Regions from separate parts of the Lysinibacillus sp. A1 genome, predicted to be linked through region 1. Evidence: riboswitches for the same ligand, from Rfam matches in the RefSeq annotation. Region 1 holds a riboswitch; the other holds the start of a gene.

The links. A riboswitch is a leader RNA that binds a small molecule or an ion and turns the genes downstream of it on or off. The one in region 1 is predicted to bind preQ1.
Region 2: linked by a shared signal. The riboswitch ahead of PI85_RS14825 (QueT transporter family protein) and the one ahead of queF (preQ(1) synthase) in region 1 are both predicted to bind preQ1.

What each region holds. Positions count from the first base shown of each region.
Region 1 covers NZ_JSZM01000040.1:57,121-72,671, forward strand. Annotated here, with positions in the region: gene PI85_RS21945 (DNA ligase D) at 1-1,006, opposite strand, end outside; gene PI85_RS21950 (Ku protein) at 1,115-1,936, shown strand; gene PI85_RS21955 (AAA family ATPase) at 1,954-2,493, opposite strand; gene PI85_RS21960 (bifunctional 2-polyprenyl-6-hydroxyphenol methylase/3-demethylubiquinol 3-O-methyltransferase UbiG) at 2,577-3,329, shown strand; gene PI85_RS21965 (serine hydrolase) at 3,387-4,409, shown strand; gene PI85_RS21970 (dihydrofolate reductase family protein) at 4,514-5,044, opposite strand; gene PI85_RS21975 (YafY family protein) at 5,146-6,090, shown strand; gene PI85_RS21980 (DUF418 domain-containing protein) at 6,185-7,222, shown strand; gene PI85_RS21985 (hypothetical protein) at 7,456-7,701, shown strand; gene PI85_RS21990 (RidA family protein) at 7,893-8,285, opposite strand; gene PI85_RS24545 (hypothetical protein) at 9,086-9,256, opposite strand; gene PI85_RS21995 (VUT family protein) at 9,414-9,953, opposite strand; gene queE (7-carboxy-7-deazaguanine synthase QueE) at 9,999-10,727, opposite strand; gene queD (6-carboxytetrahydropterin synthase QueD) at 10,720-11,193, opposite strand; gene queC (7-cyano-7-deazaguanine synthase QueC) at 11,196-11,855, opposite strand; gene queF (preQ(1) synthase) at 11,975-12,475, opposite strand; PreQ1 riboswitch class I at 12,601-12,647, opposite strand; gene PI85_RS22020 (M13-type metalloendopeptidase) at 13,095-15,449, shown strand.
Region 2 covers NZ_JSZM01000017.1:36,881-52,431, reverse strand. Annotated here, with positions in the region: gene ilvA (threonine ammonia-lyase IlvA) at 1-291, shown strand, start outside; gene PI85_RS14840 (ABC transporter ATP-binding protein) at 508-1,302, opposite strand; gene PI85_RS14835 (ABC transporter permease) at 1,295-2,323, opposite strand; gene PI85_RS14830 (ABC transporter substrate-binding protein) at 2,405-3,427, opposite strand; PreQ1 riboswitch class I at 3,749-3,793, shown strand; gene PI85_RS14825 (QueT transporter family protein) at 3,800-4,285, shown strand; T-box leader at 4,352-4,552, shown strand; gene trpB (tryptophan synthase subunit beta) at 4,611-5,774, shown strand; gene PI85_RS14815 (L-threonine 3-dehydrogenase) at 5,956-6,909, opposite strand; gene PI85_RS14810 (methyl-accepting chemotaxis protein) at 7,258-8,928, opposite strand; gene PI85_RS14805 (FtsW/RodA/SpoVE family cell cycle protein) at 9,173-10,339, shown strand; gene PI85_RS14800 (N-acetylglucosamine kinase) at 10,388-11,365, opposite strand; gene PI85_RS14795 (asparaginase) at 11,378-12,379, opposite strand; gene PI85_RS14790 (ROK family transcriptional regulator) at 12,398-13,549, opposite strand; gene PI85_RS14785 (sugar phosphate isomerase/epimerase) at 13,564-14,445, opposite strand; gene PI85_RS14780 (Gfo/Idh/MocA family protein) at 14,447-15,505, opposite strand; gene PI85_RS14775 (sugar phosphate isomerase/epimerase) at 15,518-15,551, opposite strand, start outside.

The sequences.
Region 1 (15,551 bases):
TCACACCTATTTCTGGCCATACAGGTTTGTCGGGATGTGTAATGGGAACTGTTTCAGGAATAGGAAACAGCTGACGCTGCATATGCTGCCATTGACAACTATCTGGTGATAATTCCAATCGAAAGGCATGAAATTTTGGCTCGCGGAGCTTACTACCATCAAAATCTATGCAGGCAATATCCACACATATAGAGGGCTCTAGCTCCCATAATTCTTTCATACGTTGCCCTTGAGCCTGGAAAAAAGCAACGAGGGTTTGATGCTCTTCCTCCTTCATGCCATGTTTAAATGTAACGACCTCTCGTAAATGTCCTTCGTCATAAATCGAACCTTGAAAATAACCATTACTATGATCATATTGCGTCACAATAACCGTCACATAACGCCAGTTTTTAATTTTCAACCAATGGCTTGAACGTGTGTTATCCAGCCATTTACTTGTTCTTTTCTTTGCCACCATCCCTTCCCCATTGTAGACCTTGATGGCCTGCCATAAAATTTTACTTTCCTCACTTGCCTGCACCATTTGTATGGCTCTTCTGTCTTCATAATCTACATTTGGAAGCTTTACCTTTGCTGCTAGCTTCGCCAATTGCTCTTTACGAGTTTTTAAATAACGATTGCTGAATGCTTCCCCTTTCAACGTTAAAACATCAAACACTAGAAGCCGCATCGGGAAAGCTTGTGCATGCTTGGCAATGACATCTTGATTTTGCATTCTCCCTCTTTGTTGAACAACTGAAAATTCACTTTTATATGAATTGCTTAAATACACTAGCTCCCCATCAAAGGTGAGTGGTAAAAATGCTTTTATTGAGGCATATATTTGGTGACAATACTCTATAATTTCCGGGAACGAATGATTTAAATTGCGTCCATTTCTACTAATAAGCATCGGTTGTTCATCCCATAGTAAGAGGCATCGAAAGCCATCATATTTCGTTTCATAAAGCCAGTCATCCCCTAATGGAATTTCATTTGCTTCCGTTAAAAGCATTGGTTTCATGACACAATACCTACCTTGCTTTTTATCTACAGTGTTTGACGATTTCGATTTACGATACATAAAAAACTGCAAAATATATCATAGTAAGAAAAACGAGGTGACAATTATATGCATACAGTATGGAAAGGAAGCATTTCCTTTGGACTTGTCAATATCCCAGTAAAGCTTCATGCCGCTACGGAAAATAAAGATATTAAGCTGCGTCAGCTCCATAAGGAATGCCATACACCAATTAGCTATAAAAAGGTTTGCGAGGGCTGCAATCAGGAAGTAAAAGATGAGGATATTGTAAAAGCATATGAATATACAAAAAATAAATTTGTCGTACTGGATCAAGATGATTTAGAGAGCCTACGAAAAGAAAATGAAGAGAAAGCCGTAGAAATTATCGATTTTGTACAATTAACGGAAATCGATCCGATATATTTTGAACGCACCTATTTCCTATCCCCTGATTCTACTGGTGCTAAAGCCTATTCGTTATTGCGCAAAACGTTAGAGCAGTCAGGTAAAATTGGCATTGCTAAAATCATTATTCGTTCAAAAGAGCAGCTTGCGGTCGTGCGAGTGTATCAAAATGCCCTCGTGATGGAGACCATTCATTATCCTGATGAAGTACGAAGTGTGGGTGATGTCCCGAATGTTCCAAGCGAGCAAGACGTTGTACCAAAGGAATTAGAGACAGCTCTAATGCTTGTCGATCAATTAACCACTACATTTAACCCAGAGAAATATACTGATGACTACCGCAATGCATTGCTGGAATTAATCGAAGAGAAAAAAGCAACCAATATGGTAGCCACTAGTGATCAGCAACGACCAGTTCCTGACAATGTCACAGATTTAATGACAGCGCTACAGGCATCCTTAGATAAAACGAAAAAACCTACGACAAGAAAGCGTACAACACGCACGAAGAAAAATGCCTAAACAAGAAGCGTATCCATTCATCGGGATACGCTTTTTATTGGTTGACGAAAATAATTTTCTACATCCTTTTTATGCCGAACGACTACTAGTTTATCTACTATGTCTTCTTGATTGTTAAAAAAATTAGGCTTCCCCACCTCCTCAAAACGTTTATTCCATCTAAACATTTTAAAAAAAATCGAAAAGGTTGGCTCATAATGGGCTTTTTCAATCCCTATTTTTTGTTTTAAAAATCTCTTAATAATTCGAGCAGTACGAATTTTATAAGGCGTATCCAAAAAGATGATACAATCCGCTTGCTGGAAGCTTTGTGTCACCCATTCCTCTTGATGAATTCCTTCAATAATCCACCCATCCGTTTGGATAATACTTTGTAGATATTCCTGCCTTTCTTGCTCCGTCCTTCTCATATCCCCTGATGGTTTGCGAATCCAAACGACATTGTCTAATTCATGAAAAGGAAGGTGAAGAGTTTTGGATAATGATCGTGCTAATGTCGTTTTCCCACTACCAACAGAGCCAATAATATGTATTTTTTGCGGAATTTCCATTGCCATTGTAGCAACACCTCTCATGTATCTTTGTAGAATTTTTCCCTTTATTATACAATAACCTTCATAATAGAAAATAGGAGGACAAGATGAAGCCACACAATTTCGAAAATAATTTACAGACTTATAATAATCCATCTGATTATGACGCTCTCTATGCCAACTATCAAGACGACCTTCACTATATTCAACGCTATCTTGGTACGAAAAAAGACCCCATTATTGAATTAGCCTGTGGCACTGGCCGAATTGCTATTCCATTAGCAACTCATGGAATTCCTGTCTTTGGGATAGACCTTCATGAAGGGATGATTCAGCATGCTATCGAAAAAGCACAAAAACAAAATGTAGAAGTGCAATTTATCGTACAAGATTGTACACAGCTACAATTGCCTATCACCACAAAATTTATGTATATGACCGGCAATTCCTTTCAACATTTTTTAACGAATGACAGTCAAAATGCCTTATTGCAATCTGTTAAAAAGCATTTACAGCCAGGAGGCGAGTTTCTTTTCGATACAAGAAATACAATTTTAAGTGAGCTTTCAGTCATTGATAAGTATGAGGAACAAACGGTCACTAGCAATGGTGAACAACGAATCACCTTCCATCGTGAGGAATATAACCCTGTCACGCAAATTTTAACGTGCCATGCCGTCCATCAACAAGGTGGAAAAATCTATGAGGATTTCATTTTACTGCGCTATACATACCCACTGGAAATGACGAGACTATTACAGCAAAATGGCTTTGATTTGGTACACCTATATGGTACATGGCAAAAACATGAATTTCATGCACAGAGCCCCTCCATGATTGTTCATGTACGCTCACTATAAATAAGAACGTACATTCCCCCTGAGTATAATACAAGAAAAACTAGGAGTGCATATTATATGCTGACAATTTATGACCATATGGTGCAGAAGCAAATTACAGGGCTTAGTCTTGCTTTTATTGAACATGGAGAGATTCAAAGAACTGAATGCCTTGGAGTTTTAGAAATTGGATCATTCGATTATGTAAATGAGGAAACCATTTTTAATGCCTGTTCGATGAGTAAATTATTGACAAGCATTTTAGTGCTAAAGCTAGCAGAGCAAGGAAAAATCGACTTAGATGAGGATATTAATCGTAATCTTCTCTCTTGGAAGCTGCTAGAGAGTGAGCATACTCGGACAAAAAAGGTAACAATACGGAGCTTATTAAGTCATCAATCTGGTATTGTTGATCCAGCAGATAGCTTTCCTCCCCTACATTCTTTGGCTCAATGGCCATCTATGAAGGATTTATTACAAGGTTCAACGCCTTATTGCCAGAGTCCAATTGTTAGCACACTTGAACCTAATCAAAAATTTCATTATTCTGATGCAGGGTATTGCATCATTCAATTGCTTATTGAGGACGTCACAAACACACCATTTTCCTCTCTCATGGACGACCTAATTTTTCAACCATTAGCCATGCATCATAGCTTTTTTTCATCTTCACTCCCAGTAGCTCATACTGCAAGTGGCCACCATAGGGATGGCACTAGAACGATACCAAGCCACCCGTTGTATCCTTATGATGCAGCATGTGGCATTTGGACGACACCCTCGGATTTGGCTAAGTTGTTAATTGATATGATGCAAACACTTAAAGGAAAAGGAAAACTAGGTCTGACAGCTCCTACCATGCATCAACTCATGCATGCACAAGGTTGTAATGAATCTGTAGGGCTTGGCGTATTTCTAGATGGCCTTGGTGAACAGGTTGAAATTTCCTCATTAGGCTGGGGTGTTGGCTATCAGTGCATGCTAGTTGCTTACCCCTATTTAGAAAAAGGCTTTGTTGTAATGTCTAACACGGATTCAGGTGTTCATCAAATGCAAGGAATCATGGGTGATATTTACCGCTCCTTTGTCTTGTCGGTTTAGCGTAAGGTGAATGGCTACATAAGACTTCTTACATTTATATAAATGATCCATGAAAAAAAGGATAGATTTACATCATCTATCCTTTCCTTTTAATCCATAGTATCTTACACTTCTTTCTTCACCTTGTAATGCATTTGAACCATTTGACCGTATCGCTTTGTCTCAAGCAGTTTTAAATCTTCAAAAGGTCGGGGCTGTTTAAATAATGGAACACCTGACCCTAATAAATGTGGGGTAATAGTGATGATCCATTCATCAACCAACTGCTCCTGTAAAAAAGCATCCAATATATCAGCACCACCAACCATCCAAATTTTTGCGCCTGGTTGTTGTTTTAATTTCTTAGTAAACGCCACCACATCCCCTTGAACAAACTCCACATGCTCATCTTTTCCCGTTTGAGATTTGCTGAACACATAACATTTCTTATCAGGATATGGGAATGTATCAATATGTTCCAAGATATAATCATATGTTCGTTTTCCCATTATAACGGTATCAATGGTTTGATACATATCCGTATAGCCATTATCCCCTTCTCCCTCTGTTTCTTCCAGCCACTGTAAATCATCATTTTCTTTCGCTATAAACCCATCTAAACTTATTCCGATAAATACCACTATTTCTCGTGACATTATGTCAGCTCCTCTTCTTTTGAAAATCTTCTGTACAACGTCTATACTAAACAAAAAACATGACAACTATTGACATGATTAAATAAAAAAGGTGAAAAAATATGTCCAAAGCTAAACGATTAATTGATATTTTGTTATTTGTCAGCGCTAAAAAGCAATTTACAGCTCAGGAAATTGCCGATGCCTTCAACATTTCGGTACGAACTGTACATCGCTATCTGTTAGATTTAAGTGATATGGGGCTACCAATTTATGCGGAGCAAGGAAGAAATGGAGGATATACTGTGCTTTCAAGTGCAATACTTCCCCCTCTTTTATTTACAGAGGAAGAAGCGGTCGCTATTTTCTTTGCGTTCCAATCGTTGCACTATTATCGTGATTTACCTTTTAATACGGAAATGAAGTCTGTGTCACAAAAACTATATGAATCCTTGCAGAAGGATGCTCAAAAAAAGGTAGATAGTTTGCAATCCTATATGGCCTTTTGGAACCCTAAACGCTCTATATCTACACCACTATTATCAGACGTATTAGAAGCGATTATTAACCATTCACAATTAGACATTCAATATGAATCAAAATCAGGCATCACCACTAAGCATGTCCATCCTATTGGGGTGTATGCGCATGACGGCCTATGGTATATGCCTGCCATTCATTTACAAACAGAAAAAACCCTTCTATTTCGAGTCGATCGCATTCATTCAATGAATGTAAGCGATAAAGGCTATAAGACAACTGTTCATTTACAACAATGGCTAGAGAGTCCCCATGAACCTCAGCAGCCAATACGCTTACAAGTAGAATTAACAAGAGAAGGTGTAAGACAGTGTAGAAGTGAGCCAAACTTTGAACAGGCATTGGTTACTAATAGCAATGGAACTGGCTATATCGATATGATGATTGATCAAGGAGAGATTCACTTTATTAGCTCCTTTTTTTATCGCCTAGGTCCAGATGCGATTGTCCAAGAACCCACTGAATTAATTCAGCTTTTGCGGAAACATGCGCAAACCATATTAGCGACATACCCTCTGGACAGCTAATTCCAATATGACGATTTTGTAAGATTCACGTAACATTCATCGTTACTAATTTTTAGGAAATGTCTTTATACTTGGTTGTAAGGAGGAGATAACATTGCAACCAACCGACAATAACAAACGTATTGATACATTAGATTACTTAAGAGGATTTGCCTTACTAGGTATTATTTTAGTGAATATCCCTGCATTGATGTGGATTGCACCACCTCAATTAGCTAGTGATATTGCCTATAGTCAATTTCTTACACTTTTTATAGAAGGTAAATTTTTCATTATATTTTCATTTTTATTTGGAATCGGATTTTATCTTTTTCTTTCCCGTGCAATGGCTAGAAACGATAGAGCCTATGTTTTATTTAGTCGCAGACTTCTGATCTTATTACTAATGGGTATTATTCATTTCTTTTTTCAACCAGGAGAAGCTTTAACTGTCTATGCCATCTTTGGCTTTTTAGCTTTACCATTTTATAAAGTGCGGAAAGAAATTAATTTATTAATTGGGCTCCTCCTATTAGCCCTTACAGCTTATTTTGGAATGAAAATTCTCATGCCTTTCCCACTAATTTTACTAGGTTTAGCTGCTGGCCAATATCGCCTATTTGAAAATACCCGACTACATCGAAAAAAAATCCTGCTAGCGACAATTGTCATGTTCCTTGTTAGCATAGGTAGCTGGTTGTATCAATGGCAGTATGTCCCTACAGCCAATGTGAATATCGATCAATTATCCAAAATTCAGCTGGAAGAGCATATAACGAATATGGAGCAATTTGCGTTAATTGGATTACAGTTTAGTCCGTTTGTTTCAGCGTTTTACATGGGAGCCATTATCCTATGTCTACAGAGTGCACTATTCCAACAACTATTATCACCATTAAAGGCTTATGGACGCATGGCTTTAACAAATTATTTAGGGCAGACAGCACTCATTTTAATCATTGGTCATACATTCCAACTAATCGGGCAACTTCGATACATTGAGTCACTATGGATTTGTCTAGGTATTTATATTTTCCAATTGATTTGTAGTAAGCTATGGCTACACTATTTCCGCTTCGGACCAATGGAGTGGCTGTGGCGAATGGGGACCTATTGGACAGTCCCTCCCCTAAGAAAAAGAAAAGATTCTTAGCCAAGGATATATACCTATTAACCTAAAGTGAAACGTCATATATTGGTAATGTACCCTACTCGCTTTCCATCTTTGCTCATATCTTCAGCAAGATACACATCCCCATTTTATTTGGTCACTTATTTTTCAATAAGTGACCTTTTTTTGACTGCTATTCATCTTTGTTGTTCTGCACCTGTCTCTTACAGCATGCATACTATGTAAATAATACCCTTTTTTGCAGGGAGGATTGTATGAAAAATAACAAAGGCTATCGGAATAGTGAAGGAACTGAATCAGTGAGTCAAGCAGCTAAGCTGGCTGTTATTGCGGGAGCCATCACCACACTAGGTGATGCGCTAGCGACCATTGCAGCAGGTCTTGCTTTGGAAGATGAGTTAAAGGAAAACGAAACTAAAAATAATGATATGGATAAACTGCAAAAACAAATTGACGATTTAAATTATGAAATGAAGCAATTAAAAAAAATGTTCCGATAATGATGGCTATGGACGAAAAAAGACGACAATATTCAACTGATATTGTCGTCTTTAAATTGTACAATGATAAAGTTAAGCAAGTGATTGTCACTACTGGTGGACACTTTCCGCCAACAGGACCGCCCTTCGTTCCAATCATCCTCGTAAAAATAAACGTTTAAGGTAATAAACGATAATTACGAAGTATCAAATTATTTAGCCGCCCAAATTTCAAGCTCTATTTTAATTTCTGGTAAACCTAGTGCCGATACGTAGGCTATGGTCATGGATGGATAGGATTCGCCAAACATACCTTCCCATTGCTCGTAGAAATGATCCCAATCTATTTCCTCCGTAGCCCAAATATTGACCTTTACAACGTGAGTGGCATCCATTTCCTCTGAAGCTAAAATTGTTTCAATATGTTGAAAAGTATTTATAATTTGTTCCCATAATGTCTGTGGTAATTGATCATCTTGGTCCAAACCAATTTGACCTGAAAAAGCATACATTGTCGCATCTTTTGGAATAATTGTGACATGACTATATTTCCCGACAGGTTGAGGTGCCTGCATTGGATTTTTACGCACTAGTTTTGATTTCATGTTGAATCTCCTTTAGGTTTTTTTTCTAAAAAAGGACAGACTTATCCCTTCATCAACTATTCTAGAAAAAAACAGCCGTGGAGAATCCAATGCCCATGCTTAAAAAACGTATAGATCTTTTTTTCACAAGCCTTCTCCCCCTCTACCTAAAGTTATTTCCATGTTACCATTTCTATCCGTATAGTTTCAATTTATAACTGAAACTATTCAGGAGTTTCTTTTTATGATCTTTCAGGCAATTAACTATTTAACGATAGCGTACCTAACATATACTTAATAGTGTAAAGCTAAATTAGCCTTACACCTCCGAATTGTTACTAGGGTTACTCCATCCCAAGTGACCCTTCCTTTTTTCATAATAAAAACTAGGTGCTCTCTTTGTGGAGTACCTAGTTTTTTGTTAGTATGCGTGTTCATCCATAGAATATTATATCAACCTCTACAATTTTTTAACAAACTACCTATAAGTGCGGTATGCATAGTTACCATGTTTGTACTAAACAAAAATGGAGAGCGATAGTCTATGTACAACCATAATAATCTTAGTTGCATGGTATAAAATTTACAAAATAAGTAAATGATATGTCTTGTAAGGGGGGAATCGCTATGAACACTAATGTGACTAAACCCTTTATTCCATCCCCTAGTTCATAGCGATTACCATTCTTAAAAAATACAGGTCTCATAAGAGTACCTGTTTTTTGTTATATTTTTTAGGACAGTACATTTTACTACGTGTTGACAAGCATAACTAAAGGACTTGCAGTGATTTCGACTTCAAGTCCCTTGATAGTTTCTTGTTATTTTTTTATACTTTCTTTAATTTCTTCTAATAATTTTGTTTGTCTTTTAAGTTGCTTAGTCGTACTAATAGCAAACCAAATAATAAAAACAATCGGAATTATGTAAAATAGCAGTCCTAAAATAGAAAATAAACTAAAAATAATATCAGCACTATTATATTTATTCAAAACCAAAAATCCCCCTATCTTTTCTATCTATAGAGAAAATCATAGCATACTTGAGTTGGATTTGGCATAAAAATGGAAAAATCAATGTCATATAACTTACTCAATGCAGGCTACTCACTTTTCCGATAAGACGCGAGTAGCCCTCTACTACAAAAAATCAGCCCGAAATAAGACGTTTTTCTTTTATTGCTCCCACTTGACCAAGAATTAAGGCACCGAACATTTGTATAATCGTCTTCACAATAATTTGTCCTAAAATAGCGGCTGGTACTGCTTCCCAGGGTAATATATTAGCTCCAAGTGGACTTAAACCAAGGACAACGAAAATTGCAGAATCTAGAAAGCCGCCAACGATTCCACTGTATAACACTCGCCAAGCCATTGGTAATTTCAATCGAGTATAGATTTCAGTATCAGCTGTTTCAGCGACAACAAATGAGACAGCCGATGCTACCACAATTAAAAGTGTATCCCCCAGTATGAATGACACGACTGCTGATAAAATTAAAGCTGCACTAATAAATATATACGTCTTTGCTCGTCCATATTTATTTTGCACTAGGTCCCGAAAAATAAAGGTCGCCCCAATTAAAAGTGTTCCCATTGGAACAATGAACATCCCAAACTGCAATGGCGCAAATGCCGCCGTTACCACATTAGCGATGACAATCGATAATAAATAAAATAAAATTCTCAACCTACTACTCCTCCAATAAATGTATGGACATTTTGTATTGGCACACTATACACCTCTTTTATTTCCCCATACAAGGGCATGTAGCTGTGGCAATACTTTGACATCTTTTAATTCATCATCTTTCATCACTTTATCAATCAATGCATGATATTTTTCTAATAAATCGTTTATTAATCGTGAATTGTCAATCGTTGTGAGATTATCATTTCCGACTTGCAGATAAAAAGGAATCATTGGAAATAGATGATGAATTTGTTTGGCAAAATCGTAATCTAGTTGATTAAAAACGACTATTTTGAGTGAAATATTGTGCTTGCTATTTTGCCTTTTAAGTTTGTCTAAAATATCAGCGAGCACCGAATGGTCAGTGGTCATTCCTGAACTAGGTGGCTTTGGTGAAATTGTCAATTCATCAATGTCAGACATCCAGTTTTGCCACCTACTGCCCTGTGTTTCCACTCCGATCTTTATGTCGTTTTCTTTTAAAATGGCAATTAGTGCTTCTAAATTGGGATAAAGGGCAGGATTACCCCCTGAAATCGTAACAAACGAAAAGCCATGACCTCCAAGGCGCTTCAACTCAGACCAAATCTCTTCCGCTGTCATTTGAACGATAAGATGTTTTCCGCTCCCGTTCCAAGTAAATGCAGAATCACACCAAGAACAGGAATAATCACAGCCCGCCGTCCTTACAAACATGGTCTTTTGGCCAACTACCATTCCTTCACCTTGAATTGTCGGTCCAAATATCTCGATAACAGGTACCTTACTCAAGCTCCATCCACTCCCGTCTTGCTTCTGCATAGCTTGTCGGAGTTTCATAAAGCCTGATAAACTCTACGCACGCACCGTTTTCTCTTTGTTCTTCATGCAAGGCCTCTACCAATTTTTCGTATATCCAAACAACGATATTTTCTGCTGTCGTATTCATAGGTGGAAGCGTTTCGTTTAAATAACGATGATCCAAATGAATGTCGATTTTTTGTTTCCATATTTTTTTAATATCGCCAAAATCAATCATCAAGCCACGTTCATCTGTATATCCACTCAGTCCCAATACGACACGATACGTATGACCGTGTAAATTTTTGCATTTCCCCTCATATTGATGTAAATGATGAGCAGCATCGAAGGTAAATTCTTTGCTTACAAGTACACGCTTAGCATGATAGTTCAATTGATTGCTCTGAATATCTTCACCAATTTTTTGGAGCTTATCGACAATTTTAAAATCTAACATGTCTAAAACTCCTTCCTATTGCTTAAATACTCATCAAGCCCTTTTTTTCGCAGTATACAAGCTGGGCATCCCCCACAACCATCTGCTATTACACCGTTATAGCAAGTCAATGTTCTCTCCCGAACAAATTCTAGTGCCCCAAACTGATCAGCAAGCTCCCATGTCTGTGCTTTATTCAGCCACATCAGCGGTGTATCAATTACAAAGGAATGATCCATCGATAAATTTAACGTTACATTCAAAGACTTAATAAAAACGTCTCGGCAATCCGGATATCCGCTAAAATCCGTTTCGCACACACCAGTTACGATATGTTTAGCTCCTACCTGGCTCGCTAAAACGCCCGCGAATGAAAGAAAAAGAAGATTCCGTCCAGGTACAAACGTCGATGGAAGCTCACCATTTTCACCGTCTTCCACCTTAATGTCTTGTCGTGTTAATGCATTCGGAGCGAGCTGATTTAGGAGAGACATATCAAGAATATGGTGTTTGAGACCGAGCTCCTCTGCTATCAGCTTCGCACAATCAATTTCTAGACGATGTCTTTGACCATAATCAAAAGTGACTGCCTCAATCTCTGCAAAACGTTCTTTTGCCCAGAACAAACAAGTTGTACTGTCCTGACCTCCACTAAATACAACAATTGCTTTTTCCTGTTTCATCCATAAAAACTCCCTTTGATTGAAAAAACAGCACTCTAAGAAAAAGTGCTGCCTTCCCCTTAGTTTTTTTAAGAGGGTAGCTAAAAACCTCTTTTTTAATTGGACTTACCAATTTTCATTTATCGATTATCAATTTTTTCCGGATTAAGATCGTGGTTCATTAAACGATAACTTGCGATTTCCTCGTATTTAGTTCCTGACTTCCCATAGTTACACCACGGATCAATTGAAATCCCCCCACGTGGAGTAAATTTCCCCCAAACCTCGATATATCGTGGGTCCAGTAATGTAATTAAGTCATTCATAATGATATTAACGCAATCCTCATGGAAATCACCGTGATTTCTAAAGCTGAATAAGTACAACTTTAGTGATTTACTTTCAACAATTTTTTTGTCCGGAATGTACGAAATGTACATCGTTGCAAAATCAGGCTGATTGGTAAGCGGGCATAAACTAGTGAACTCAGGACAATTAAACTTGACGAAATAATCCCGATTGGAATGAAGATTATCCACTGCCTCCAATACCTCAGGGGCATACTCAAATGAATATTTCGTTCCTTGATTACCTAATAATGTTAAATCCTTTAGTCCTTCTTCATAGCTTCGACTAGACATAAAAAAACCTCCTTGTTAAATGTTTCCCAACACTTTTCAAGAGAGGCTTCACCCATTCATCTATTCAAACATACGTCTAAACATAAAAAAAAGCCACGTCCAATATGGACATGGCATAGTGTCATGTTTCCATAGTTTTTTATAGAGGGTATCAGCTATGAACCTCTCCCGTTTAAGTCCGGGCATTCTTTTCCTCCATATAATACGAAAAATAGTACGAAACGTCAAATGGATTTTTTCATGCAAATTTCTCTATAAGACCTCTTTGGTAAACAAACACTGTAATACTACCCATTTAGAAGTATATGAAACCTTCAACTGAGCATAGAATTATTACTATTCGTATAAAATAAAATCTTAACAATTTATTTCATCGATATATCTCAGTGCATTATTATTTGAACCTTATCATTCGCTCTTATAGTAAGATTTTCAATAGGAGGTGAACTTTCTCCGCTCTATTTGCGCAAAATTAGCTAGATAATGCTCTCTTGAAATGAAAAAGCTCCTAACATATTTTCAAACAAAAAAAAATCAACTACAATGGAAAAATGGTAGAAATTCTAAAATCTACCCAATTACCTTTATTTATACAAATCCACTATGAAGGAGCACGAAGATGAAAAAGAAGTTTTTATCCTTACTCATGGCCATTACAATGGTCCTATCAGTAAGTGTAGCGGTGTATGCCGATGAAAAATCCCCACCAGCGACAAGAGGAGAGCTTGTTAAAACCTTATTGGTAGCAGCAGATGCATATCAATCAGGGCTAAATAAAGAAGCGATTATACAAGGCTCAAAAAACAAGGATTTACGAGAAAATGAACCAGCCAAGAAAGTTGAAGCTTTAGTTATGTTGAGCAGAGCGTTCGGCAAATTGCCAGAGCCTGTTGGCAATGATCTTCGCAGTGGCACATTTGGAGTTAAGTACACTGATGTACCTACTTGGGCTAAAAAAGATATCGATAATCTGACTAAAGCAGGCGTACTGACGGGCAACCCTGACGGCAAATTAGGCGCAAATGACCCTATTACGATTGATGAGTTCCAAAATCTGATCGCCAGAATATGGACACTTAAAGGCTCCCACTTACATGACGATTTTTATGAAGCAATCAATAAAAAATGGTTAAATAAATCGACAATTCCAGTAGGAGAAATCATGGGCGGTGGTTTTCCTGAGCTTCAAAAACAGAATACAGATAAAATAGAAAAAATAATTACTGAGCTTTCTGGCAAACAATTTGCAGAAGGAACGAAAGAACAGAAGATTGCCGACTTCTATTCGACGGCATTGGATACAAGCAATAGAAATAAACAAGGGATTGAGCCTATTCAAAAATATGTAAAGGCAATTGACGATGCTACAACCCTTGATGATCTTGTGCAAGCAGATCTTACCCTAGAGAAAGAATTGGGTCTAAGCTCACTATTTGGCTTTGCCATCATGAACGATGCAAAGAATAGCAGTAAAAATGCTCTGTATTACACTGGATTAGCTACTGGTTTAGATAAGAACAGTTTTGTAAGTGCAGACGCTAATGCGAAAAAGGCCTATATTCAATATATGACTAAGCTTTTAGTCGTGTCAGGCGAGAAAGAGTCTACTGCAATAGCACTTGCCGAGAAAATTTACGAAATGGAAAAAGCCTTAGCTTCCGTATCCCTTGATCCTCATGAACAAGGCGACGTTACTAAATACTATAATCCATATTCAATCGAACAATTCGATGACATGTTCAAAACCGTAGATATGAAACAAGTTTTGAAGTCGATGAAAGTTGACAGTGTTGATAAAGTAATCGTATTTGATGTGAAGCTGGCACAAAAAGGCGCAGAGCTCTTAACTGACACTAATCTTAATGTGCTTAAAGCCTACTCTAAAGTACAACTTCTTATGGCAACTGGCGGTCTATTGTCAGATGAATTCGGAGATGCTGCTAATGAGTTTGCCGCAACATTATACGGAGTTACAGGAGAAAAAACAGATCAAGAAATCGCAGTAGCTAAGACAACTAGCACAATGAGCGGCTATTTGGAGCAAATGTATGCCGAACAACATTTTTCCCCAAAGGCTAAAGAAGATGTAGAACAAATGGTAGATCAGTTAATTGCTACGTATGAGGAAAGAATCAAATCTCTTGATTGGATGTCAGAAACAACAAAAGCTAAAGCCATTAAAAAACTGGATACGATGATTGTTAAAATCGGTTATCCGGACAAATGGGATACGACATTAGACAAAGTAGCGATCAAAACATATGACGAAGGTGGTTCGCTATTCTCTAATACCTTCACAGTAACGAAAGCTTATATTGATAACACGAAAGCCAAGCTAGATAAACCGGTAGATAGAACGCAATGGGTAACGAGCGTATATACGGTAAATGCTTTTTACAACGCTCTTAATAATGAAATTACGTTCCCTGCTGGTATTCTTCAAGCACCTTTCTATGATATAAATGCTAAACCTGAAGAAAATTATGGTGCCATTGGCATGATTATTGGCCATGAAATCAGCCATGCATTTGATAACAACGGATCTGCATACGACGAAAATGGCAATGCCAATAACTGGTGGACAGAAGAGGACTTTAAAAAGTTCGAAGAGAAAAACCAGAAACTGATTGAGTTTTATAATGCCATTGAGATTATCCCTGGTGTTTTCAATGACGGTCAGCTTACATTAAGCGAAAATGGCGCTGATTTAGGTGGAATGGCCGCTTCACTGCAAGTTGTATCACAAATGAGTAATCCAGACTATAAAGCATATTTCGAAAGTAATGCAGAAATGTGGAAATCCACAACAACAAAAGAATTTGCGGCAATGCTGAGCAAAAACGATGTACATTCAGCCAATAAAGTTCGAGTAAACCGCACGATTGTAAACTTCCAGGAATTCTATGATACCTATGGAATTAAACCTGGAGATGGCATGTATATAGCTCCAGAGGATCGAGTTTCCATCTGGTAAAACGCACAGTAGAGCTTGTAAAAAAGTTCAAGGACTGTCTGGAGAAGCTCTTTTTAGAGTAATACTGCTTTCTCTATGAGTGTTGTCATTAAAACAAATAGG
Region 2 (15,551 bases), on a different contig from region 1:
ATTAAAGAAAAGTCTCTTATTCATGAAGGCTTACTTTACTACTTCATCGTCAGCTTCCCTCAACGGGCAGGCGCTCTTCGTCAATTCCTTACTAGCGTGCTTGGACCTAATGATGATATTACAACCTTTGAATATACTAAGAAAAACAATAAGGAAAGCGGTCCTGCTCTAGTCGGCATCGAGCTAGGCGATCGATCAGATTACGAGGGATTACTAGCGAGAATGAACGAGTTTGGCTTCAACTATAAAGAAGTTAACAATGATCTTCAGCTATTTGGCCTACTCGTCTAAATGAAAGAGTCTCACTTTTATCAGGTGAGGCTTTTTCTATGTTTAAATATTTGAGAGTCACCTCAACAGCTTCTTTCTCAACCATTAATATAGATGAACGGAGCGAGGGAGAGCACCACCCTCACATCATTGTAAATGAAAAACTATAGGCAAACCCAAATGTCATTGAGTTTGCCTACAGTCTGATACTCATACGAATGTATGAACGATATACCTTTATCCTAATAAAGCACGGTCCGAATTCATTTTTTCTCCACGAATGCGTTCAAACTCAGCCATTAAATCAGGTATCGTTAATTCATGTTTACGATCTTCCCCAACTTCTAAAATAATTTGACCTTTATCCATCATAATTAGGCGATTTCCTAAATCTAAAGCTTGTTGCATATTATGTGTAACCATCAATGTCGTTAACTGATCTTTTTCTACTAAATACTTTGTAATACGGGTGATCAATTCAGCACGTGATGGATCAAGCGCGGCCGTATGCTCATCTAACAATAATATAGATGGTTTTGTAAAAGTGGCCATTAACAGAGACAAAGCTTGACGTTCCCCTCCGGAAAGTAAGCCAACCTTTGCAGAAAGGCGGTTTTCTAAATTTAATCCAAGCATCTCTAACGATTCAATAAAAAACTCACGACGTTTTTTGTCTACACCTCTTCGCAATCCTCTACTCTTATTACGGGAATAGGCTAGTGCCAAATTTTCCTCAATCGTCATAGCAGGTGCTGTTCCCGCCATTGGATCCTGGAAAACACGACCTATAAATTGCGAGCGTTTATACTCAGGCAAATGAGTAACATTGTTGCCATCAATCGAAACTGTGCCGAAATCTGGTGTTAAGGCGCCAGAAATCATATTCATCATCGTTGATTTACCTGCCCCATTACTCCCAATAATAGTAACAAAATCACCAGGCTTTAAATGTAGGTTAATTTCTGCTAGAGCGATCTTTTCATCCGGTGTCCCTTCATTGAACACCTTATTTATACCGTGTAATTTAAGCAAGGCCTTTTCCTCCTTGCTCTACTGGTTTAATTTGCGTAAGTTCTGCAGCCCGTTTAGCCTTACGCTTACGTTCCTTACGCTTGTTAATAAATTGAGGTAAGATCAACGCCAAAATGACGATGATAGCTGTAATTAATTTCATATCTCCTGAATCCAGGAAGTCTACACGTAAAGCTAACGCTAAAATAATACGATAAATAATAGCTCCAGCGATGACTGCAAAAGTGGTACGAATAATGGTCTTTGTACCAAAAATAGCTTCCCCGATAATGACAGATGCAAGTCCGATTACAATCATACCAATTCCCATACTTACATCAGCGAACTTCGAATATTGTGCGATTAAAGCTCCAGAAAATGCGACAAGTGCGTTGGAAAGTCCTAGCCCTAAAATAATGAGTGTATCTGTATTGGCTGAGAAGCTGCGAATCATTCGTTTATTATCACCAGTAGCACGAATAGCCAGCCCAACCTCTGTTTTTAAGAACCAATCTGCCACTAATTTAATTAAAATTGTAATAATTACAATGACAATTAGTACACTCCAAGTACCTGGTACTTGCTGAATCCCCATACCCTTTAATAGGCTGTTGAGAGCATCATCTATCCCTAAATTACTCCAAAACGCTTGAAACTTTGAAAATATCGTTTCAGAGTTTAGTAATGGAATATTTGGACGACCTATCGTATTTTCTGCAGTTAACCCCATGATCCGTAGGTTAATCGAATATAAGGCAATCATCATTAAAATCCCTGATAATAGTGGGTTTATCTTCCCTTTTGTGTGAAGGATTCCTGTCATACATCCAGCAATAAATCCAGCAACAATTGCCACTAAAGTCGCTAAGATTGGGTGGTAGCCAAGCAAAACCATTGTTGCTGCTGTTGCCGCCCCTGTTACAAAGCTTCCATCAACCGTTAAATCCGGAAAATCTAACACTCGAAATGTTAAATATACACCAAGTGCCATAATTGCATAGATGATTCCTTGCTCCACTGCGCCAAATAATGCTAAAAACATAGTTGAATCATCTCCTAAATCTCTTTATTATGCTACTGCTGGTAAATGAAGATAAAGCGGGGATGGTTCCCCCGCTTCGAGTTATTTTTCTAGAAGTTCTGCACCCCAAGAATCTTTAATTTCAATTCCTAAATCATCTGCTACTTTTTTATTAATTAATAGCTTTAGATTTTGTGGATATTGCGCTGGCGTTTCAGCAGGTGTTGCTTCACCTTTTAAAATTTTCACTGCCATTTGCCCAGCCTCATACCCAATATCGGAATATTCAAAACCATATGCAGCCAAACCGCCTCGCGCCACAGAGTCAAGCTCTCCTACTATTAAAGGCAATTTATTGGCATTTGCTACATCGATGACAGACTCTAAAGCAGAGACTACTGTATTGTCCGTAATAATATAGAATGCATCGACTTTACCGATTAAAGATTCAGTTGCTTGTTTTACCTCTGCAGAAGTTGCAGCTGATGCCTCTTTAACCTCAAGACCTTGCTCAGCCATTACTTTTTTTACTTCTTTCACCTGTGCTACGGAGTTTTGCTCACCAGCGTTGTAGACCATACCAACGTTTTTAGCACCTAGCTCTTTTAAAAATGCTACTGTTTTAGAAATCGTTTCAGGATGTAAATCGATAGTACCTGTAACATTTTTCCCTGGCTTCTCCATTGATTCTATGAGCTGAGCACCTACAGCATCTGTTACAGATGTAAAGATAATTGGAATATCACTTGTTGCTGTTGCCGCGGCCTGTGCAGAAGGTGTAGAGTTAGCAAATATTAAATCTACGTTCGCACTTACTAGGTTGTTAGCAATCGTTGTGTTAAGACTATTATCACCTTGTGCGATTTGTGGATCATACTCAACTTTTAAACCTGCATCTTCAATCGCCTTTTTAAAGCCTTCCGTCGCTGCATTTAACGACGGATGCTCTACAATTTGCGTAATTCCGATTTTATATGTTTTATCATCTGCGTTTCCGCTGTCACTGGCGTTATTCGTTTCGTTCCCCTTTGATTTTGTTGAACTAGTTCCACCACTACCACAAGCAGCAAGTAGTAATACTAATCCAAAGAGTAGGAATGAAAGCTTTTTGACATTGCTCTTCACCATTAATCCCCCCGATTAAGTTCTCGAATATCTATCACACTTTATCCAAACAAAGTGTGAATGTATCGCTATATTATCGTGATTATTGAGCTCCGTCAACAACATTATGAATGTTCTGACTTTTGTATTTCGCAAAAAAATTTAACATTTCATTTAATTTGGCGCTTTAAACCGCTAAACTACGCTATTTACGTTATTGGATTCCTTTTTTAAAAATAGTAAAAAATATTTATGACAATTTTGCGAATTTAGTCATATTGACAAAAAGTCTGACATTTGACTTCTGCTAGATATGTATAATAAAATATTGACTTGTGTGAAAGCACCGTGGTTCGTAACCATCCCACGAAAAAAAACTAAGGAGAAATGAATATGAAGATAAAATTTTTAGCAGCAAGTGGTATTATTGCAGCTCTTTATATTGCTGTGACGATGCTTGTTGCACCATTTGGTTTTACAGAGGTGCAGTTCCGTGTATCTGAAATTTTCAACCATTTAGTGGCCTTTAATCCACGCTTTGCCGTTGGTATCATAATAGGGGTATTTATTTCTAATATCTTTTCACCACTCGGTATCTACGACTTAGTATTTGGTGTTGGACATTCTATGATTACATTGGGTTTGTTCATTTTGATCTGTAAATTTGTTAAAAATATTTGGGCACGTTTAATCATCAATACATTTTTATTTACATGCACTATGTTTATAATCGCCTTTGAATTGAATTTAGCCTTAGAGCTACCATTCTTTTGGACTTGGCTCACGGTGGCGGCAGGTGAATTCGTTGTCTTAGCGGTTGGTGCACCTATTATGTATATACTAAATAAACGCCTTCACTTTAAAGAGATGATTGAATAGACGAGTCTTACGAGACTCGTCTTTTTTTCTTGACAATATTCTGAAAACATTCTACAATTCTTTCTAATAAATGCGGAGAAGAAGAATAGTAGCAAGCATAGTTACTCTAAAGAGAGCTGGTGGTCGGTGTAAACCAGTAGTACGTGCTTGTGAATGGACTTCAGAGCAGCCTTATCCAATGTAAGGCCGATTTACTCCCCGTTATCGGAGTTAGAAAGCGCGCATATATTGCGAATAAAGGTGGCACCACGGTTACTCGTCCTTTTCACGAAGGAATGGAGTGCCTTTTTTTATGAAAAAATGAGCGTAGAGGAGTCGAGGAAAGATGAGTATAGTAGTAGAGAACAAAGGATATTTTGGAGAATTTGGTGGTAGCTTCGTTCCAGAGGAGCTTCAGCATGTATTAACTATTTTGGATGAAAATTTCCAAAAATTCAAAGAGGATGAAGACTTTAATACAGAATTGAATTATTATTTCCATGAGTATGTCGGTCGCAAATCCCCTCTTTATTTTGCAGAAAATTTAACGAAGCAATTGGCTGGTGCAAAGATTTATTTAAAACGTGAGGATCTTAACCATACAGGCTCACATAAAATCAATAATGTATTGGGCCAAATTTTATTGGCAAAACGTATGGGCGCAAATCGCGTTATTGCTGAAACTGGTGCAGGTCAACACGGTGTGGCAACCGCTACTGCATGTGCCATGTTCGGAATGGATTGTACTATTTATATGGGGTTAGAGGATACTAAACGTCAGGCATTGAATGTATTTCGTATGGAGCTTCTTGGAGCAAAGGTTGTAGCTGTTGATAAGGGGCAAGGACGTTTAAAGGATGCCGTTGATGAAGCATTTGCGGATTTGGTGGAAAACTATGAAACGACATTTTATTTATTGGGCTCTGCTGTTGGGCCACACCCATTCCCCTCAATGGTTAAACATTTCCAATCTGTTATTAGCCGCGAAAGCCGTGAACAAGTTTTGGAGAAAGAAGGAAAACTACCAACAGCTGTCTTAGCTTGTGTCGGTGGTGGAAGTAATGCTATAGGGGCATTCGCAGAGTTTATTGCTGATGAAAATGTTCGTCTTATCGGAATAGAGCCAGATCAAGCTGCTACACTTAACGAGGGAACTCCTGGAGAGCTACATGGCTTCAAATGTTTAGTGCTTCAGGATGCAGAGGGAAATCCTCTACCAACATACTCAATTGCCGCAGGTTTAGATTACCCAGGTGCAGGACCTGAACACAGTCACTTAAAAACAATTGGTCGTGCAGAGTATGTTACTGTTACAAATGAAGAAGTATTAGAGGCATTTCAGGTGCTCTCGAAGGTAGAAGGTATTATTCCTGCGCTTGAAAGTTCTCATGCAGTTGCCCATGCACTAAAACTAGCGCCCACTCTTACAGCTGATGAAATTATTATAATAAATATCTCAGGTCGTGGCGATAAGGACGTTGAGCAAGTTTTTCATATGTTAAATAAATAATTCACACATGAAAGAGCGATTTCTTAAATTGGAAATCGCTCTTAAACTTACACTAATGAAGTAATGTTTGCTGATCTTAGAACACAAGTATAAACGAGCCTATTCCAATAAGAATATATATCCCCCATTTATTTCATAAAAAAAACGGATGAAGTCTATTCCTTCATCCGTTCAGTCGCTATTATGAAATTGCCTTTTTATGCAGTTTAATTTTTAGCTTTTCTAACATATCTACCGTCATTTTTGACAAATCGTACTCTGCCTTAAAGCCCCACTCTTTTTGTGCCGCTTCAATATTTATTGAATTTGGCCAGCTATCTGCTATTGCCTGACGAACTGGGTCAACCTGATAGTTCGTGGTAAAGTTTGGTAAATGTTTCTTAATTTCAGCTGCAATTTGCGATGGTTCAAAACTCATTGCTGTTATATTAAAAGCATTACGGTGAACAAGCTTACTACCATCCGCTTCCATTAAATCAACAATTGCCTGTAAAGCATCTGGCATGTACATCATATCCATATACGTACCTTCTTGAATATAAGATGTATACTTGCCTTGTTCAATCGCTTCGTAGAAAATTTCTACCGCATAATCAGTCGTTCCACCACCTGGGGGCGTTACATAAGAAATTAACCCTGGGAAACGGACCCCACGTGTGTCTACTCCAAAACGGCTAAAGTAATAATCACATAATAATTCCCCCGCCACCTTATTAACACCATACATAGTTGTCGGGCGTTGCAATGTATCCTGAGGTGTATCTTCCTTCGGTGTAGATGGCCCAAAAGCCCCTATCGAACTTGGTGTGAAGAATTGCATATTTAACTCACGTGAAACTTCCAAAGCATTCATTAATCCACCCATATTTAAATTCCAAGCCAACAAAGGATTTCTTTCAGCTGTAGCTGATAATAATGCTGCTAAATGCATCATTGTATCAGCACCAAAGTCCTTTGCTAAATCATGCATTCTTTGTCCATCTGTAACGTCCAATATCTCAAACGGGCCCTCAGTATGGTCAAGCTTTCTAATGTCAGTAGCAAGTATGTTGTCCTCCCCATAAATACTACGAAGTTTTTCTACAAGCTCAGAACCAATTTGACCAAGTGCTCCGGTAACCATAATTTTTTTCATTTCTCAAAACCTCCACATGTGAACAATTGTACTTCTAGAAAGCACAATAATATATTAATAAACATTGATTTAATAACACTTTCAATGAAATTCATTATAATGTGTTCGTTTTGAAAATACAACAATTATATTAAAAATATTCATAAAAGAAACATACTATCCCTTACTTCTCAGTATATGAACATTTTAAATTATTGTGCTACAAAAATATATTAAATACATTTGTACATTCAGAAAGAACAGTTTTTAAAACTTCCATCCAACAAGTTATTAGAACAAATAAAAAGAATCCTCTTTGCTAGCTTTGCAAAGAAGATTCTATAGCCCATTAATTTATGAAGGACTAAATTATATTGAAAAACGTTTAACCGCTATTTGTAGCACTTTTGATACCTTTCGTAATTCTTTAATATAATTGTGGAATTGTTGCTGTGCTGTTAATTGATCGGCTGTTAAAGTAGCAACATGCTTCGTTGATTCAGTATTCGTATCAGATAAAGATGTCAGCATAACCGCATCATCACTAACCGTTTTTGTATGATTAGCAATTTCTTGAACTGTAGAAGAGACTTCCATAATATAAGGCTTGATTGTATGTACTTTTTCTAAAATCTGATCAAAACTTAATGCCGTTTGACCAGTTACAGCAACGCCTTTTTCGGTTGCCATTAGCACACCCTCCATCATTTGTACTGCATAGCTTGAATCTAGATGAATGTTTTGTACAATGGACGTAATAGTTTGCGTTGAATGAACGGTTTGCTCTGCAAGCTTGCGTACCTCGTTCGCTACTACCGCAAATCCCTTGCCATGCTCGCCCGCTCTTGCCGCTTCAATAGATGCATTTAACGCTAATAGATTTGTTTGTGCCGTTATTTTTTCAATGACCTCAATCATTTGATCGATTGATGATGCTCGTTCGACTAAATTAAAGATGGCTGTATTGGATTTCTCGACAGCTTGCTTAATTGTCTGCATTTGTGCTAAATTGGCTTGCACAATCTCAGTTCCGCTTTCCGCATCTCGAGCAGTTTTATGAGCGAAATTTTCTACAATGTGAATTTTTTCTAATATGACTTGTACATCGTTTAAAACTTCTTCTAATGATGATGTATTGGAAGCCAATTTATTAGAAGACGCTACCGTTGAATCTGATATAGACTGTACATCTTTTGCTATTTTCAATGTCGTTGTTGAAGATTCCTCTGAGGACTCCTGTAATTTCCCGGTCATTTCCTCCACTTCGTAGGCACTGTCCGTAACTGTATGGAGTAAACTTTTCACTTCCGTGATCATTTGATTGTAAGACAGCACCACCTCACCAAGCTCATCATGGGCCACATAACTTGCATTGGCAGTGAAATCACCCTGTTCAGCCTGTTTTAGTAATGATTTTAATTGCCGTGTAGGGACATTGACCGCCTTTGTTGCTATAAACCCTATAATAATAACTAGCATCACAACTGTTAAACACACACCACCAAGCAACCAATAACCAAATTGTACATCTTCTTGATAGGACTGTTGTTGGTCTTTTGCTCGTTGAACGAGGTAGTTTTGTGTTTCTTCTAATAATGTATGAATTTCCTGACTTATTGGTAGAAACGTCTGAGAATAAAATTTCTCTTGTTCACTTTGGGTCAATTGCTGGTAGCCCTCAATCAATTCTCTCTGCTTCCCTAGCAAGGACTTATACTTATTAATTTGATGACTCATTTTTTTATCAATTTCTTGGCTTTTTAAATGGTCTAACGGCTTATCCACGTCTTTTAAAATGGAAGCCATTCCTGTATAATTGCCATCAGAATCGACGATAAAATCTAATTGACGTTGCGATTCTTCCAGCTCATTTAGCCACCCAATTGGAACAAGCCCCTGTTTGTAACTCTCACTTGCATGCCACGACATTTTCCTTAAATAATCCACACTAAATACACCTAGCAATACATTCGATAATACACAAACAATCATAAGTACAAGTAACTTGTCCTTCACCTTTATGAAACGAAAAAAATGCATGATCTCTGGCTCCTCCTCCAACTCTTACCAATAATGATAGTATGAAGATATAAAGCCAGTGTTATGTTTTTGTAAAGATTAGACGAAGAATTAAGAAATTATGCCCACTCACTATCCCCAAGTAGGTAATTTACCGCACAAATTGATTCATACCATTATCCCTTATCTACATCATGTAAATAGTTGCAACCTTCCACACATTACCAGCGTTTATAGTAGTAACTATAGAAAGAAGGTGTTACATTTGTCGCAGCTTAAGAAATTGGATGGAAGTTTAGTTGTGAGCCTCTTTTTACTTGGAGGTTTTAGCTGCCTTTTTGTCCATTCTAGCAGTGTCAATTTCGGACAATATGCCAGTTCCTTCATTGTTAAGCAATTTATCTTTTATCTTATTGGATTTATCATCATGTTTGGGATTTCTTTACTTGATATTGAACAATTAAAAAAGATTGGATGGCCATTTTATGGATTAGCAGTAGCGTTAACTGCTGGACTCATAGTAGCACCAGAGAGTATTGCACGGACGATAAACGAGGCTAAATCTTGGTATCAAATACCCTTTCTAGGTTCTCTTCAGCCATCGGAGTTTTTAAAATTTGCCTTTTTAATTGTTGTGAGTAAAATCATTATCTCTCATCAAGAGAAAAATGCACGCCCTTCCTATCTAGCTGATTTATGGCTATTTGTGAAAATTGGACTTATTGTCCTTCCTCCTTCGCTCCTTGTTTATAAACAACCCGACACAGGCATGGTTATGTTATACATGGCAATGATTCTACCCATGTTATTTTTTTCAGGTATACATAGGAAATTACTGATTGTATTTACGGCCATACCTCTAGTTTTAATCAGTACAATTGTAGTACTTTATGTTAGATTTAATGATTTTTTTACAGAAAAAATTTTAGGTGCCCTATCAGGACATCAAGTATCTCGTATTTATGGCTGGCTACAGCCTTATGATTACATAGATTCTTCGTTTCAGGTTCGCCAAGGCTTTTTAGCCATCGGGTCGGGGGAATTTTTCGGGAAGGGCTATCTTAATAATAATGTTTATGTGCCAGAGAAGCATACTGATTTTATTTTTTCTGCAATTGCCGAGGAATTAGGGTTTGCTGGCGGGGCATTTGTCATTGCTTTACTGTTTTTTGTCATCTACAGGATTGTTCTTATTTCTGTTGAAGCAAAAGACCCTTTTATGACATTAATGGGCGCAGGGATATCAAGCTTATTAGCCTTCCAAATTACTCAAAATATTGGCATGACCCTTGGACTTTTACCAGTCACTGGAGTTACTTTACCTTTTTTAAGCTATGGGGGTAGTTCACTATTGTCAAATTTCATGCTAATGGGAATTGTCATGATTATTCATAAATCCTATAAGGGATATATGTTTAAAAGAGGAGATTAACTAAATGCAAGTAGAGAAGGATATTCTCTACTTGCTGAGGGATTCATCTTAAATTAAAAACTCATGAATACTTTCATTATATTGATTTATAAATATTTCAGCCTCCTTACTAGGTAATTTTAGTGCGGCTAACGCGGCACCACCTACCGGTAAGCTGGAAGCACCCATAAAGTCATATTGATTGCTATACTTTTTATCCAGCACAGCTAGTTTTTTAATAAATAATGGCAATTCCTTAAAAACTCCACCTGCTAACACGACTTTTACACGTTCAGCGAAGAATGGATTTTTTTTGTAACAAGCATCGATACTTTGATAAAAAATATGGCACACTTCATCAATAATCGTATTTGCTACTATATCTCCACGTTTTGTGCACTCTATCGCTACTTTACTTAAAGGCGCAATTATATCTCGTGGATGCCCTTCACCATATACAATTTCAATAATTTGTGGCACAGATTGCACTTGAAAATAGGCTAATACAGCGCCAGTTAATATCGTTTCTGGACCTCTTTTATCAAATTCTTTAAAAACCGCCCTTAATGTGCGAATACCTATATCATAGCCACTGCCCTCATCATCAAATATATAACCCCATCCTGCTGTCCGCTCAATTCTTCCAGTCGAATCTATACTTAATGTAATCGCACCTGTACCCGATATTTGAACAATGCCAGGTTGACCTAATGTTCCTGCATACAGTGCATTCAATCCATCATTTGATAAAGTTAATTGACAGCCTTCTGGTAAAAGCGACGTTAATAATGTCTTTGTAATGTCCTCATTATTATTTTCTGTCACACCAGAAAGTCCTGCATGGCATTTTGTTAGTTGATGAAAATGGAGCGGTTGTTGATTCTTCAATTGATTAATAAGTTCTGTTATCGTCTGCGTAAATTGCTCAATGTTCATGGATGTAGGGTTACTTTTACCCGTTTTTGCGAGGGCTATTACTTGCCCACTGAATGTAGAGATGGTAGCAATTGTCTTCGTTCCACCACCGTCAATTGCCAAAACATACAAGTGCCTTCACCTCTATACGATTTTAATTGTGGAAACGATTTCTCCTACCTCATGCCCTGCGTCATTTCGCACAAAGGAAGGCGATAATGCTTTTATTCGCTCAATTGTTTCAACATTTGAATACTGAATTTGTTCTAACACAGAAGCAATTACATTTGGCCATGGACTTTCTGAGCCATTCATAATTTTCAGGGCAAAGCTTACCCCTTCGTTTCGTAGAGCAAAACAATATACGCCCTGCGCTCCACCCTTTGCTACAATATTAGGATCTTTTAATAATGCTGTACAAATAAAATTTTGAGCTGCGATAATTTGATTTTCTTGATTCATAACTGTCGTGAGCTTTTTTACTGCCTCACGAACTTGATCATTATCAATCAATTCTGGCCGTGCTAGCTTTAAATAGGCTATAGCCATATTTTTTAGTGGAACCGCAAAAACAGGTGCACCACAACCATCTATTCCCGTGCGAATTTTCCCCTCATCATAGTCACTTAAATAAGCAATGTATTTTTTTATCATTTGCTGTAATGGATGATCTGGATGACAATACTGTTCAAAATTATAGCCATTCGCCAGACAAGCAGTTAAAAACCCTAAATGCTTACCTGCGCAATTATGAAGTAGCTTCCTTTTTTGGAATCCCTGTTGAATATATAGTGTTTTTGGTTCTTCGTTAAGCGGATATGAGGCTGCGCAAATTAAATCATTTTCACAAACAGGAATTTTCTCCAGCAAAGAGGTCAATGCCTCTTGATGGTAAATTTCACCTCTTTGCGATGCCAAAAATAATGCACTTTCCGTTGAAGTTATCTCATACTTTTCTATAAAATCAGTCATGAAAATTGGAATGGCTTGGAATGGTTTTGCTGCAGAACGAAAATACACAGGCTCATAATCTTGACCAACTGAAACGAATTCTTCCTTCGCTAGATTCACAGCACTCATTTGTCCATAATGCACATTTTCCATTAATCCTGAACGGTACTCTTTCAAAAATTCTGAGTAAGCCACGAATCAACCAACCTTTCTTTAAACAGACAGCAGCTGCTTTTGTGCCTGTAATGCTGCTCCTTTGACTACGCCCTCTTTTAATTGGTTTGAAAACTGTAAAACAAAATGAGGTTGTAGTTCTTTCCATATATATTGTTTGCATTTTTCACTAAGAAGTTTTTGAAATGTTACATTGTGCTCGATAATTTCACCGCTAACAATAACGGCTTCCGGTTCATATAAACACACCAAATTATTGATAGCAATGGCTAGATATGTAGCTACATCTTGTTGAATATCCACTGCCCATTGTTCGCCTTGATCCACACACTGTAAAATCTCTTCGATTGATTGAATATTAAGATTTTTAGGTGTTCTATTGAGTAAGGTCATTTCTGAAATATACATCGACAAGCACCCTCGTTTTCCACAGTGACACATTTCACCAAAGGGATTAATCGTTATATGACTTATTTCCCCCGCTTTGTTTTGAATGCCACGATACACTTCTCCGTTTAGTAATATGGATGCTCCGACGCCCGTTCCCATCCCTACTAAAATACAATTTGAATAAAGAGGCGTATAGATATCACCAATTTCTGCAATGATTTGCATTTTCAATTCATTATCTACGATGACTTCACAATCAAAAACACCATTTAGGTCCTCTCCTATACGACAGTTTTCCCACTTTAATTGCTCAGAAGAAACTATAATCCCTTCTTCGTTATTAATGACACCGGGTACCCCTATTCCAATGCCTAATAATTTCTCCTGAGCAATCTGATATTCTGACATAATAGTAGCTATGGAGCGTTTTAATAGATGGATTGCTTCCTCATACCGATGCTTGATGCTGCATTTGATTTCCTGAAAAGCGATCAGTTTTCCTAGAAAATCTAATATACCAAGTCGAATTGTAAAGCAATCTATCTCGATTCCTATAGTATATAAAGCATCTTCACGCATTTGAATTAATGTTGGCCGTCTACCAATGGCGGTTTCCTCTGAAACCCCTTCAAGTATAAAGCCTTCCGCTTCTAGCTCCTGCACAATACGAGTAATAGTCGTAGGACTCATTTTTGTATACTTTGATAATTGAATTCTTGAAATCGGTGCCATCTGCCTAATTGCGTCAAGCACAATATACTTATTTTGTCTTCTCATTTGTACTTGATCTTGCTTTTTCAAATTAGATTCATCCCCTATTTAAACATTTCTATGAATTGTACAGCCTCTCTGATGTCTTTTTCGGGATTTGATCTCACTTCTCGTTCAATAGTTAAATAGCCATTGTATCCGATTTCATGTAAAGCTGAAAAATAAAGCTCGAAATTGACATCTCCCTGACCTAGTGGAAGCTCTCTAAAGAAATCCCCATTTTCCACCATTTCTTCTATCTTATCATGAGATGTTCCAGAATCGTATCCTAAGTACCCATACACGTCTTTTGGATTCGTTTGTTGTAATTGAATGCCATCCTTCACATGTGTATGTACAATATAATTTCTTAAAAGCTTCACTCCCGCCACAGGATCATCCTTGGTTACCATTACCATATTGGCAGGATCAAAATTAACTGATACACCATCTGTTGATAGTTTATCTAAAAATCTCTTTAATGTTTGACTCGTCTCTGGTCCTGTTTCAATTGCAAAATAAGCATCTAATGATGTAGAAAATTGCCCTAATTCTTCACATGCTTCTAGCATGGTTTGATAGATTGGATCATTCTCATCTTCAGGAATGATCCCAATATGGGTTGTAACAATCGATGTACCAAGATCTTTTGCCAATTGCATAATATCCTTCGATTTTTTTATTTTCCATTCATTTTCGTGTTTATCTTGAAAGCCATGTCCTCCCAAATCTCCACATAATGCTGAAATTTCAAGCCCTAAATCTACAATATATTGCTTCAATTCTGCTCTTTGTTCAGCATCTAAATGATCCGGATCTAGCTCACCTGAAACAGCGTACATTTGGACACCTTGTGCACCGACCTCCTTCGCTTTTAGCAATCCTTCACGTATAGGCAATCTAAAGCTATCTACAATCACACCAATTCTATTGTTTAATTTCACCATTTTAATATACGACTTCCTTTCCTTGTCTTGCAGAAATATAAATCCCCTCTAAAATCTTCATAATTTCTACCCCATCCTCAACAGGTGCCACTGAATCATATTGGTGAAGACAGCAATCAACAAACGTATTGATTTCATTCTGAAAGGCTGTTACAAAATCAAAAGATAGATCGTTAATTTGAGGATGAATATTTAAAATGGTGTTATGCTCCTCGCTTACTATTTTCAGCTCAGGCTCTAGTTCTGCACCCCCATTTGTGCCATATAATTTAATGCTCATTTCATCTTTTATGGCATGTAGCGTATAGGAAACATCCACCATTAATGAAGCCCCGTTCTCAAATGTTATAAGGGCGTTCGCTAAGTCCTCAACTGTATTTTTAGTAGCATCATAGTCTGCCGCTTTATAAAAAGATAAATGTTCAATATGATTTCTATTTCCTAATTGATTATAGGTGTGACCTGTTACACGCTTCACTTTCGGTCTCCCCATTAAGTACCAGCATATATCAATAACATGGACACCTAAATCTATTAATGGGCCACCACCAGATTTATCGATTTCTGCAAACCAACCTCCTGGATTACCTAATCTTCTTAAGCAAGAAGCTTTCGCATAATAAATATCGCCTAATTTATTATCATCTATGAACTGTTTCAGCACCTTTGTGTTCGTTGCAAAACGTCTTACATAGCCGACCTGAAATACTTTACGATGTTTTTCGGCAACCTTTTGGATGTTTAATGCCTCCGCATAAGTCATAGATAAGGGTTTTTCAATAAGTACATGTAAATCATTTTCTAAAGCGAGAATGGCTAGGTCTGCATGTGTATTATTCCATGTACAAATACTGACAGCTTCTACATTTTTATCTGCAAATAATGCCTCTTTAGAAGAGAAAACATGAGTGGCTCCAAATTGAGCAGCTTTTGCTTTCCCCCGCTCATTAGAAGTATCATACACACCATATAACTCAACTGATGGATTTTTCATATAAGAGCCTAAATGATAATCCGAAATAGAGCCTGTTCCGATTACACAAACTTTTAATTTGTCCATGTTCTTCCCTCCTTAAAGCTTACATTCATCCCATAAACGACGAACA